DNA from 3 places in the Pantoea sp. SYBGC1 genome. Region 3 is predicted to be linked to each of the others. Evidence: predicted binding sites of a transcription regulator. Region 3 holds the regulator's gene; each other region holds the start of a gene.
What was found. Region 3 encodes ArgR, which controls arginine synthesis, uptake and breakdown. Its sites were predicted from a motif close to ANTGAATAAAAATACANT; they were not measured.
Positions count from the first base shown of each region.

Region 1: argA (amino-acid N-acetyltransferase) is a predicted target of ArgR. The motif match lies at 1,346-1,363, and genes of this name have one in related genera.
Region 2: argF (ornithine carbamoyltransferase) is a predicted target of ArgR. The motif match lies at 1,669-1,686, and genes of this name have one in related genera.

Region 1 is NZ_JBXUNM010000012.1:90,516-94,912, forward strand. It holds gene amiC (N-acetylmuramoyl-L-alanine amidase AmiC) at 1-1,163, opposite strand, end outside; gene argA (amino-acid N-acetyltransferase) at 1,396-2,724, shown strand; gene recD (exodeoxyribonuclease V subunit alpha) at 3,264-4,397, opposite strand, start outside.
Region 2 is NZ_JBXUNM010000004.1:243,670-248,066, reverse strand. It holds gene pyrB (aspartate carbamoyltransferase) at 1-407, opposite strand, end outside; gene argF (ornithine carbamoyltransferase) at 637-1,644, opposite strand; gene rraB (ribonuclease E inhibitor RraB) at 1,808-2,233, shown strand; gene miaE (tRNA isopentenyl-2-thiomethyl-A-37 hydroxylase MiaE) at 2,289-3,050, shown strand; gene AC2CF9_RS10135 (GNAT family N-acetyltransferase) at 3,061-3,567, opposite strand; gene AC2CF9_RS10130 (valine--tRNA ligase) at 3,635-4,397, opposite strand, start outside.
Region 3 is NZ_JBXUNM010000015.1:30,439-34,835, forward strand. It holds gene AC2CF9_RS17500 (NAD-dependent succinate-semialdehyde dehydrogenase) at 1-802, shown strand, start outside; gene AC2CF9_RS17505 (barstar family protein) at 817-1,086, shown strand; gene yhcN (peroxide/acid stress response protein YhcN) at 1,147-1,413, opposite strand; gene yhcN (peroxide/acid stress response protein YhcN) at 1,507-1,770, opposite strand; gene argR (transcriptional regulator ArgR) at 2,236-2,706, opposite strand; gene mdh (malate dehydrogenase) at 3,126-4,064, shown strand; gene mscM (miniconductance mechanosensitive channel MscM) at 4,112-4,397, opposite strand, start outside.

The DNA of each region.
Region 1 (4,397 bases), on a different contig from region 3:
TGCTGATAGCGTGCGGTGCGCAGCTTGCGCTCCTCCTCCACGTTACTGATAAACGCCGTCTCAACCAGAATTGACGGGATATCGGGCGCTTTCAGCACGGCAAAACCCGCCTGATCAACCGTACGCTTATGCAGATGATTGATGCGCCCCATGCGCGCCAGCACCTCTTTGCCAAACTTCAGGCTGTCGCTGATGGTCTGACGCTGAACCATATCGAACATCGTGTGGTCGAGATAGCGATCGCCGCTCATGCTGACGCCGCCAATCAGATCGGCCTCGTTCTGCGTCTGTGCCAGGAAACGGGCTGCGGCAGAGGTCGCACCGCGCGTGGAGAGCGCGAATACCGAAGAGCCACGCGCTGCCCGGCTGGTAAACGCATCGGCATGAATAGAAACAAACAGATCGGCACGCTGCTTGCGCGCTTTGGCCACCCGCACGCGCAGCGGAATAAACACATCTTCATTACGCGTCATGTAGGCTTTCATATTGTGCTCTTTATCGATCAATGCCCGCAGGTAGCGACCAATCTTCAGCACAATATCCTTTTCACGCGTTTTGTATTTGCCGTGCGCACCGGGATCTTCGCCGCCGTGCCCGGGGTCGATCATGATAATGATCGGACGATCGCGTCCCGCCTTACCCGGCAACGGTGCCTGCGCAGGCTGATCGCGCTCCAGATCGCCTTTGTTGTAATCATTGAGCAGCGCCAGCAGCGGATCGTCGGCGTGCGATGCCTGACTGGGATACAGATCCACCACCAGCCGGTTTTTGATACCGGCCACGGGCGCCAGGGTAAAGGTTTTTGGTGCGACGTTACGCTTCAGCTCCAGCACAATCCGCACCGTGTGCGGATCAAACTGCCCGACCCGTGCCGTTTTGATAAAGGGATCGTCTGTGCGCACCAGCTTATTGATGCCTTTCAGTGCCGGATTAATATGCAGGTTCTTGATATCAATGACCAGACGTTCCGGATTGCTCAGCGCAAACTGCTTGTAGTGCAGCGGGATATTCGACTCCAGCGTGACGCGGGAGTACGTTGATGAAGGCCAGATGCGTACCGCAACAATGTGCTGACTCGCTGCCAGCCCGGTACGCGTTACGCTAAGTAGCCATAGCGCACCGGCACCTTGTAATAACCGTCTTCGGGAAAAAGCCTGGGACATGCTACTCCAACTACTGTTTTATAGATAAATCTGCGTCAGCTGACGCTCAGAAAGCGAAAACTTTATCCAATCTGGCAACGCTTGTCTCGTCGGAAAAGCCAGATAATGCAGGCTGTTATCAACGGATGCATCTGAAAAATCGTAAAGTAACGTCAGGCGCAACGCTTGCAATACGGCGAAAAACAGAATAAAAATACACTAATTACGAATAACCATTCACAGAGGGTGCACCGTGAAGGAACGCAGTACCGAGCTGGTTCAGGGTTTTCGCCATACCGTTCCCTATATTAATGCCCATCGCGACAAGACGTTTGTCATCATGCTGGGCGGCGAAGCCATTGAGCATGAAAACTTCTCCAGTATCGTTAACGATATTGGCCTGCTGCATAGCCTGGGCATCCGTCTGGTGGTGGTCTATGGCGCACGTCCGCAGATTGATGCCAGCATGGCGCAGCAGCAGCTGGAGCCTCTCTATCACAAACACACCCGCGTGACCGATGCGCAATCGCTGGAGCTGGTAAAGCAGGCGGCAGGTCGTCTGCAGCTTGATATCACCGCCCGCCTTTCGATGAGTCTTAACAACACGCCGCTGCAGGGCGCGCATATTAATGTCGTCAGCGGTAACTTTATCATTGCCCAGCCGCTGGGCGTGGATGATGGCGTTGACTACTGCCACAGCGGACGCATTCGCCGTATTGATGAAGAGGCGATTCACCGTCAGCTGGATAATAATGCGATTGTACTGCTGGGTCCGGTCGCCGTCTCTGTAACCGGCGAAAGCTTTAATCTCACCTCAGAAGAGGTTGCCACGCAGCTCGCCATCAAGCTCAAGGCAGAGAAGATGATTGGCTTCTGCTCCGAGCAGGGCGTGACCGATCGCGCCGGCACAATTATTTCAGAGCTGTTTCCCGGCGATGCGCAGGCGCGCATTGATGAGATGGAGAGCGACGGCGATTTTCTGTCCGGTACGGTGCGTTTTCTGCGCGGCGCGGTGAAAGCGTGTCGCAGCGGCGTGCGCCGCAGCCATCTGATCAGCTATCAGGAGGATGGCGCACTGCTGCAGGAGCTCTTCTCACGCGACGGTATCGGTACGCAGATTGTTATGGAGTCTGCCGAGCAGATCCGTCGCGCCAACATCAACGATATTGGCGGCATTCTGGAGCTGATCCGTCCGCTGGAGCAGCAGGGTATTCTGGTACGGCGCTCGCGTGAACAGCTGGAGATGGAGATCGATAAGTTTACCATCATCCAGCGCGATAATATGACTATCGCCTGTGCCGCGCTCTACCCGTTCCCGGATGAGCAGATTGGCGAAATGGCGTGTGTGGCAGTACATCCCGACTATCGCAGCTCATCGCGCGGCGAGCTGCTGCTGGATCGCGTAGCGCTACAGGCGCGGCAGATGGGGCTGAAAAAGCTGTTTGTGCTCACCACCCGCAGCATTCACTGGTTTCAGGAGCGGGGTTTTACGCCAGTAGATATTGAGTCGCTGCCAGAGAGCAAGCAGCAGATGTATAACTATCAGCGTCGTTCAAAGGTGCTGATGGCAGATTTAAAATAATCCACGATATTCCCGGGCCGCATTAATGCGGCCCCTACGTGATCCTGTGGGGGCGCCATTTATGGCGCCCTGGCCGCGTGTGAAATTCCGAATCGCGTTATTCCCCCCCTCAGGGCCGCATTAATGCGGCCCCTACGTGATTCTGTAGGGGCGCCATTTATGGGGCCCCTACGTGATTCTGTAGGGGCGCCATTTATGGGGCCCTGGCCGCGCGGGAATTTCCGGGCTGCGTTATTCCCCCCAGGGCCGCATTAATGCGGCCCCTACGTGATCCTGTAGGGGCGCCATTTATGGCGCCCTGGCCGCGTGTGAAATTCCGGACTGCGTTATTCTCCCCAGGGCCGCATTAATGCGGCCCCTACGGGACGGTGGCGTTTTTTCGCAGGGGCGCCATTTATGGCGCCCTGGCCGCGCATGAAATTCCGGGCCGCGTTATTCTCCCCAGGGCCGCATTAATGCGGCCCCTACGGGCCGGTGATATTTTCGTAGGGGCGCCATTTATGGCGCCCTGCCCTGGCCACATTATCCTGTATAAGGCTTTACGCGTCAGACGTCGCACCAAGCCGTGAGAGCAGGCCGCTGCGGCGCTGCGTGCGCAGCTGCACTGCGCGACGGAAAATGTTTTCATCACTGTAGAGCGTCAGCTGCCTGCGGGCGCGCGTGATGGCGGTATAAATTAACTCCCGCGTCAGCACCGGTAAAAACTGGGCCGGCATCACCAGCGCGGTGTGCTCAAACTCCGAGCCCTGCGACTTGTGCACCGTCATGGCCCAGGCGGTATCGTGTGCCGGCAGCCGGCTCGGCTGGACCGCTTTGATGGTTCCGTCCGGCAGCGGGAAGAAGACCTTCAGCACGCCCTCCTCATCTGACAGCGTAATACCGATATCGCCGTTAAACAGGCCCAGCGCGCTGTCATTGCGCGTGACCATGACCGGCCGTCCCGGATACCAGCGGCTGCCGCCTGCGGGGCGCCGGATCAGCTGCAGCTGCATCAGCTTCTGCTCAATACGCTGATTGAGTCCTTCCACGCCAAACGGCCCTTCGCGCAGCGCGCACAGCAGCTGATAGCGGCCGAAAGAGGCGAGGATCTCAGCCGGTGCGGCATCTTCAGCTACCTGCTGCAGAAAGTCCCGATAACCAGCAGCAATCTCATTCAGCATACGCTGATACGCTTCACCGCTGTTCAGCGGCGCACGCGCAATATCGCTGAAATTGCTCTGAAAGGCGCGCTCCACCGCCTGCGCATCCCCGGCGTTAACGGCTGCTGCCAGCTGGCCGATGCCGGAGCTGGCGTCAAAACGGTAACTTTTACGCAGCAGGCAGATCGCATCGCGAACCGCGGGCGCTGCGGTTTCATTACTGCCGCCGATCTCGCAGCCGGTCATCAGCGTCAGCTGCGTGGCGCGCACCGGACTGTAGCCCGCCTCCGCACAGCGACAGATATCGCCCAGTACCGCACCCGCCTCTACGGAGGCGAGCTGGTCGCGGTCGCCGAGAAAAATTACCCGCGCCTGCGATGGCAGCGCGGCAATCAGGCTGGCCATCATGCCGAGATCCACCATGGAAGCTTCATCCACCACCAGCACATCGAGATGCAGCGGATTTCCGGCATGGTAACGCAGGCGCTGCGTTTCAGGCTGTGCGCCCAGCAGGCGATGCAGCGTGGTGGCCTC
Region 2 (4,397 bases), on a different contig from region 3:
GGGTGCTGATTCGCACCATCGCCGGCGTTGAGGATCGGTACGCCGCCGGAAAATTCCGTGGCCAGACGCGCCGCACCCTCCTGCGGATGGCGCATCACGATAGCGTCAACGTAGGTGCCGATGACGGAAATGGTGTCGGCCAGCGTTTCGCCTTTTTTGCCCAGCGAGGTATTACCGCCGTCGGCGAACCCGACCACCGATGCGCCCAGGCGATGCATCGCCGTCTCAAACGAGAGGCGGGTCCGGGTAGAGGCTTCGAAAAAACAGCTGGCAATCACATTATGCTTCAGCAGCTCAGGCTGCGGCTGCGCCTTAAGCCGGGCAGCGGTGTGCAGCACCAGCTCCAGTTCATCGCGATTGAAATCGTTGATGGAAATGATGTGTTTGCGATATAGCGGGTTAGCCATAGCTTTCTCCTCAATGCTGCCGGATAGCGGACAAAAAAAAGCCCCTTTACAGGGGCTTTATTACGATCGGTGAATAGCGGAAAGAAACAGCGGTGCCGCCTGCGTTCAGGCGGACGGGAGCGGCAAAATGTGGCTGGCGCTGTGGCATATTTCCTCCGGCAAATTGTGGCGCATTATACGCATTCGCGGGCGGGCAGCAAGCGCTAAGTAAACGTTTGCCTGGCGTTAATCAGCGCTGAGCCAGCGTAGCCACCATCACCGCTTTGATGGTGTGCATGCGATTTTCCGCCTGATCGAATACGACGCTGTGCGCCGACTCAAATACCTCGTCGCTGACTTCCATTCCCTCTTCCAGCCCGTACTGCGCCGCCAGCTGCTGGCCCAGCGTGGTTTTGTCATCGTGAAAAGCGGGCAGGCAGTGCAGAAACTTCACCTGCGGATTACCGGTCAGCGCCAGCATCGCGCTGTTAACCTGATAGGGGCGCAGCAGAGCGATACGCTCTTCCCACACCGATTTCGCCTCGCCCATTGAGACCCAGACGTCAGTATAGATAAAGTCTGCGCCCTGTACGCCTTCGGCGATATTCTCCGTCAGCGTAATTTTGCCGCCGGTTTGCGCCGCCGCGGCCCGGCACGTCTCTACCAGCCCGCTTTCCGGCCAGCACGCCTCAGGCGCTACCAGACGCAAATCGAGCCCCGTCAGCGCGGCGGCCTCCAGCATGCTGTTGCCCATGTTATTGCGCGCGTCGCCCACATACACCAGCGTCATGTCGCTCAGCGCTTTGCCCGGCAGCTGCTCCTGCATCGTAAGCAGATCGGCCAGCAGCTGCGTAGGGTGAAACTCATCGGTCAGACCGTTCCACACCGGCACACCGGCGTGTTCAGCCAGGGTTTCCACCAATGCCTGACCATAGCCGCGATACTGAATACCGTCATAGAAGCGTCCCAGCACCCGGGCGGTGTCTTTCATCGACTCTTTATGACCAATCTGACTGCCGCCTGGCCCGAGATAGGTCACGTTTGCACCCTGATCGTAAGCGGCAACTTCGAAAGAGCATCGGGTACGGGTCGAGTCTTTTTCGAAGATGAGCGCAATATTTTTGCCGGTAAGGTAGCGCGGTTCACTGCCGCTTTTTTTGGCCTGCTTCAATTCAGCGGCCAGCGACAGCAGGCTGGCGATCTCTGCCGGAGTAAAATCCAGCAACCGCAGGAAATGTTTCGAATATAACTGGCTCATGCTTTGCTCCGTAAGCTGCTTAATAATGAATTAAAATTCAATTTAATGGTATGAATATTCATTTTCAAGCCCGGCGCAAATAAACTTTCTGTTTTGTGTAGTGGCGCGCGAGGCAGTATGGGAAAATAATTGCATTCACTGCCACCATTTTGAGGACTCACCCATGGCATACGAAGCATTGCTGGAAGAACAGCGCGAAGAGACGCGTCTGATCATCGAAGAGCTGCTGGATGACGGAAGCGATCCGGACGCGCTCTACACCATTGAACATCATCTCTCCTGCAACAACTTCGACTCGCTGGAAAAAGCGGCAGTTGATGCGTTTAAGCTGGGCTATGAAGTCACCGAGCCGGAAGAGCTGGAGCTGGAAGATGGCACCACGGTAATGTGTGTGGATATCCTCAGCGAATCCGCGCTGAAACCTGAACTGATCGATGCGCAGGTTGAGCAGCTGGTGAACCTGGTGGGCAAATATAACGTCGATTATGACGGCTGGGGCACCTACTTCGAAGATCCCAACGCGGAAGATGACGAAGACGAAGATGAAGAGATGGATGATGACGGCGAGGATAACGGCGTCCGTCACTGATCGTACCGGGCGGCGCACGCTGCCCGTTTTACTTACCTGCCCGTAAAGACCACCGATGAATTACGCCCCGCTATTAGCACCTATTCACCAGTTCCTGCACTGCCGCACACCTGAGGCGTGGATCGCAGAGGCGCGCAAGCCGGAAAACCTCACGCTGTTGCTGACCGATCACATGGTATGTGAGCTGAAAGCGGCGCAGACCGCCGTATGGCTGATCCGTAAATATGTGGCGGATAAACCGAGCGGCGAGGCGATTCTGGCGTGGCTCGAACCTTATGAGGCGTTTGTCTTTGGCGAAGCGCACAGCAGCGACTTCATCAATGCGCATAAAAACCTGACCAAAAGCGTTATCGTGCGCAACGAACTGCCGTGGGCGGATGAGATGGTGGAGAAGATGGTGCTGCTAATCAAAGAGGAACTGCACCACTTTTATCAGGTATGGGAGATCATGCAGGCGCGCGGTCTGATTTACCGCAAAATCACCGCCAGCCGCTACGCAAAAGGGCTGCTGCGGGAGGTCACCACCCATGAGCCCGATACGCTGGTGGATAAACTGATTTGCGGCGCCTATATTGAAGCGCGCTCCTGCGAACGGTTTGCCAGCCTGGCACCACATCTGGATGCGCAGCTGGAGAAGTTCTATATCTCGCTGCTGCGTTCAGAAGCGCGTCACTATCAGGACTACCTGGCGCTGGCAGCGCAGATCTCACCGCGCGATATTACACCGCGCGTGCAGGCGATCGGCGCAGCGGAAGCGCGCCTGATCGGCGAGCCGGATACGGAACTGCGCTTTCACAGCGGCGTGCCCGCATTCTGAGTGCGGGCATTTACGCCAGCATTTTAAGCATCCGCACTTCGCAATCCACGTGACCGGTACAGCCCATGGCGCGGTCAATGTGCGTAAATCCCAGCGCTTCATAAAGCGCAATCGCCCGCGTCAGGCTGGCGGTGGTCTCCAGATAGCAGCGGCGGAACCCCTGCGCCTGCGCAAACGCCAGCGCGCGCAGCGCCAGTTCACGCGCCAGACCGAGCCCGCGCACCTGCGGCAGAAAATACATCTTCTGGAGTTCGCAGATATCAGGCGCGCTGCACGCCAGCGGCGCAATGCCGCCGCCGCCCACGACGCTGCCTTCCAGCTCCACGATCCAGTAGGCGCTACCTGGGACGCTGTAGAGTTCAAACAGGCTATCAAGCTGAGGATCGGCGACGGTATAGCCTTTATCCGCGGTCAGGCCAAACTCGGCTGACACCGTGCGGATCACCTGTGCAATCGGCAGGTTGTCCGCGGCGCAGATCGGGCGGACCTGCAGATTCAGTGAGGTGAGGGTGCTCATGGCAGAATTCCGGTGATAAAAAAGCCGGGCAGAGCCCGGCTTCGGTTAACGAACAGGTCTTAAGCGATTACAATGCCGCAATCACGCCCTGCTGTTCAATCAGTTTTGCTTTTGACTGCTCCATCTCCGCCACGCGCTCGCGCTCTTTCGCGACCACCGCTTCCGGAGCGCGCGACACAAAGCCTTCGTTCGCCAGCTTGGTCTGGATCTTCTCAATCTCAACATCCAGCTTCAGCAGCTCTTTTGCCAGACGCTCCAGCTCCGCCTCTTTGTTGACCAGATCGGCCATCGGGATCAGCAGCTCTGCGCCCTCGACGATCTTGGTCACAGAGACCGGGCCTTTGTCGCCCGCCGGCAGGATCGTCAGGCTCGCGAGACGCGCCAGACGGGAGAGGAAGTTGCGGTTCTCTTCCACGCGACGCTGTGCATCAGCGGAGCAGTCGCGCAGCAGCACATCCAGCGGCTTGCTCGGCGCAATGTTCATCTCAGCACGAATATTACGCACTGCCACAATCGCCTGCTTCATCCACTCGATATCAGCCTGCGCTGCTGCATCCTCATTCGCCACCTCATACTGCGGGAACGGCTGCAGCATAATGGTGTCGTGATCGATGTTTTTCAGCACTTTTACGCGCTGCCAGATAGTTTCCGTAATAAACGGAATAATCGGGTGTGCCAGACGCAGCAGGGCTTCCAGCACCGTTACCAGCGTGTTGCGCGTGCCGCGCAGCTCCGCTTCGCTGCCGCTGTTCATCACCGGCTTGGTCAGCTCCAGATACCAGTCGCAGAACTGGTTCCAGGTGAAGTCATACAGAATATTGGCCGCGATA
Region 3 (4,397 bases):
CGCTATTATGGCCTCACGCGCGGTGCGCAAAATCTCGTTTACCGGTTCCACTGCCGTGGGTAAAACGCTGATGCGCAATGCGGCTGAGACGATGAAAAAGGTCTCCATGGAACTGGGCGGCAACGCGCCATATATCGTCTTTGAAGATGCGGATATCGACGCGGCGGTACAGGGTGCGATTGCCAATAAATTCCGCAACGCTGGTCAGGTCTGCGTGAGCGTGAATCGTTTTTATATCCATGAGCAGATTTACGATCGCTTTGTTACGCAGCTGGCAGAAGCGGTGAAGCAGCTCAAAGTCGGTAACGGTATGGACGAAGGCGCGATCGTCGGGCCGCTGATCGCTGCCTCCGCGCTGGAAAAAGTTGAAGAGCATGTGCAGGATGCGGTGCGTAAAGGTGGCCGAATCGTCACCGGTGGCGAACGGCATGCGCTGGGAGGCAATTTCTGGCAGCCCACGGTCATTGCCGAAGCGCAGGAGAGCATGATGCTGGCGCAGGAGGAGACATTTGGTCCGGTTGCGGCCTGCTTCCGCTTCAGCAGCGAAGAGGAGGTAATCGAGCGGGCGAATGATACCGAATTTGGTCTGGCTGCCTACTTCTATACGCAGAATCTGCAGCGGGTGTTCCGCGTCGCTGCCGCGCTGGAAGCGGGGATGATCGGTATCAATGAGTGCGCGGTCTCTACTGAGGTGGCGCCGTTTGGCGGGATCAAAGAATCAGGTCTGGGACGTGAAGGCTCAGTGCTGGGTATTGAAGAGTACCTGGAAGTCAAAGCGCTGCATCTGGGCGGTCTCTCTTAGCAGGAGGATACAGCATGCGAACCGAGCGTTTCGATTTTGATGAAATTGTCGATCAGGCCCACTTCTATAGTCAGTTTGGCGAGCGTTTTATGCTGAACGAGGCCGCTATTCGCGATCCGGACGATCTCTGGCGGGTGATGAGCGGTAAACAGCTTCCGCTGCCGCTGGAAATTGTCTTCGTTAATCTGGGGAGAGGGCAGAAACGCCGGTATAGCGCACTGATCCTGCTATTTGAAAAGGCAGAAGAGGAGCTGGAGGGCCAGCTCCGCTTTACCGCTCAGTAATACAACCCAAAAAGGGCCCCGCAAAGCGGGGCCAAAGGGTTCGTCAGGGGTGACGAGGAATTACTTATAGAGTTCGGCGGTCACGTGATAGCTGTCGCCGGTACGTGCTTCGATAACGCGGTAAGCGCTGGCACCCTGCGCATCAGCCTTCTGAGAAAGCTGTTCGCGATAATCCATTGGTGAACCGCCGGTACCGCTGATTGAGATGGTGCTGCCAGCAGGCTGCAGATTTTGTGCTGATTCACTGGTAACCAGTTGAGCCGCAGAAGCGCCAAAGGCAAACAGAGAGAGCAGGCCAGCCGTTGCAAGAGTTGTTTTGATTTTCATGATGTATCTCCTCGTTAGCATCAACAACCTGCAGCTACACCAGAGTAAGCGGGTCGTCGATTAGCATCGGCGTTATATCACGCCGGTTGACAGTTATTTATAGAGTTCAGCTGTAGCGTGGTACGTGTTGTCGTTATAAGCCTCGATAACACGATACGCTTTTGCGCCCTGCGCATCGGCTTTCGCATTCAGCTGCTGGTGGATATCCATTGGCGAGCCGCCTACGCCGCTGACGCTGATGGTGCCGGCCGACTGCAGGTTCGCTGCCTGATCGGCAGAAATAGAATCTGCTGCAGAAGCGCCAAATGAGAGTGCAGAGAGAATGCTCAGGGTGGCGATAGCCGCTTTAACGTTCATGGTATTTTCCTCGTCTGTGATTTTTATCTTTTTAGTTAGTGTGATTTGCGTCACGAAAAGAAGTATAGATCTAATCACGCAGGAAATTAATACTTCGCTAATAATGTTTCGTTGTTATCCTTTATCCTTATGCCACCTTTTTATAACGTTAAGTTATTAAAATCGGCTATTTTTCATCCGCCATGCTCTTTTTTTTCGCAAAAACAGTGATCTGCGTCAAATTAACTTTTCGTGCCAAAGTTTATGGTCAATGCCGCTGCATGCTGGCGAGAAAATCAGTTAAAACGGGTGAAAGAGTGGTTGCAGGCAGGAGAATATATGGCTGAGTGTGACAAGAGCTTAAAGGTCCGACCTATATCAGCAGGCCTGATAACCTTTAGCGATAAAGGCGGGATGGAGTAACAGAAGATATCAGGTATCTGAACGCCAGAAGGTGCCGGCAGACTGGCCGCCGGCAGAGAAGTGCTACAGCTCCTGCTCAAACAGCACCAGTACCGCGTCATAGAGCTGCTTGACGGTAAAAGCGCGCGCCGGGGTGATGAAAATGGTGTCATCGCCGGCGATAGTACCCAGAATTCCTTCCGCTTTGCCGAGGGAATCGAGCAGGCGGGCAATTAGTTGCGCGGCGCCCGGACTGGTATGAATCACAACCAGCGCTTCATTGTAATCGATATCCAGCACCAGGTTTTTCAGCGGGCTGGTAGCGGTAGGGACACCCAGTTCAGCGGGCAGGCAGTAGACCATCTCCATTTTTGCGTTGCGCGTGCGCACGGCGCCAAACTTTGTCAGCATGCGGGAGACTTTTGACTGATTGATATTTTCAAAGCCATCTTCCTGCAGCGCCTGCACGATTTCGCCCTGAGAGCTGAATTTTTCTTCTTTAAGCAAGGCTTTGAATGCCTTGATAAGGTCGTCTTGTTTTGAAGGATTACGCATAAGCTACCAATGAATGAGAGGCGCAGCAGGCAACAAGCCTGCAGCTGATAAATTATTATGCATTTAGATGAATTTTTATGCAATGCGTCAGCAGAGACTTTCGCCATACGTCCGCGCGGGACGGGCATTCTAGCAGAAACTGGCTACGCACCAAAATCGCGCGCTGACGCGCAAAGCAGAGGTTGCAAAGTTGTTATACTATTGACGTGGTAACAACCAGATCGACGATCAAAGCCGTATATCTCTGCTGGCTGCGATAAGATCATTCAGGCGCTTCTGAAACAGAGCGGTATCGGAAGCGGATAGCAGCAGGCTGCCTGTGCGCAACGGCTATGTCGCTATCGCCTGAGATGTTGACTAAACTCGTAAGCTGATGGATTTCTGGCATATCTTTGCCCCATCTTAATAAGGAGTTCAGGATGAAAGTTGCCGTTCTCGGAGCCGCTGGCGGTATTGGCCAGGCGCTGGCTCTGCTGCTCAAAACGCAGTTACCCGCGGGTTCCGCCCTCTCTCTCTATGATATTGCACCGGTCACGCCTGGCGTGGCGGTCGATCTCAGCCATATCCCTACCGCTGTGACGGTTGAAGGTTTCAGCGGTGAAGATGCCACCCCGGCGTTAAAAGGAGCCGACGTGGTTCTGATTTCTGCCGGGGTAGCGCGTAAGCCCGGCATGGATCGCGCGGATTTGTTTAACGTTAACGCGGGCATTGTCCGCAACCTGATCGCGCAGGTAGCCAGCACGGCACCCAAAGCGCTGATTGGCGTCATTACCAATCCGGTTAATACCACCGTGGCGATCGCCGCAGAGGTGCTGAAAAAAGCTGGCGTTTACGATAAAAACCGGCTGTTTGGCGTCTCCACGCTGGATGTCATTCGTGCCAATACCTTTGTCGCCGCGCTCAAGGGTAAACAGCCAGGAGAAGTAGAGGTGCCGGTAGTGGGCGGCCACTCTGGCGTGACCATTCTGCCGCTGCTGTCGCAGGTGCCGGGCGTCAGCTTCAGCGAGCAGGAGATCGCCGATCTTACAAAGCGTATTCAGAACGCCGGCACCGAAGTGGTGGAAGCCAAAGCGGGTGGCGGATCGGCGACTCTCTCAATGGGGCAGGCCGCCGCACGCTTTGGCCTGTCGCTGATCCGTGCGCTGCAGGGTGAGGCCAACGTAGTTGAATGCGCCTATGTTGAAGGCGACGGTGAGTATGCGCGCTTTTTCTCTCAGCCGCTGCTGCTGGGGAAAAACGGGATTGCCGAACGTCGCCCGCTCGGCACGCTGAGCGAATTTGAACAGCAGGCGCTGCACGGTATGCTGGAGACGCTGAAAAAAGATATTGCGCAGGGTGAAGAGTTTGTGAAGCAGTAAATCCTGTTACGCAGTGTGAAACGCCCGGCTTCAGCCGGGCGTTTTTATTACAGTCCGCCAGATTTGAAGGTCTGCGTCGCCGCCGTGCCATTGCCGGCAAGCGTTTTGCGTCCCAGCGTTTCCATACGTACCTGGAAGGGCGGGAAAGGCATCTCAATATTGTGCTCCGCAAAGCCCCGCAGGATGAGCTGATGCAGCTCATGCCGTAGCGGCATGCGATGGCCCATCTCTGCCGCATGCACGCGCAGCTCAAAGAGCTGAATACCCTGCTGCAGGTCCACCAGGTAAACTTCCGGCGGCGGCATATCCAGCACGTAGGTGCAGCGCTCGGCC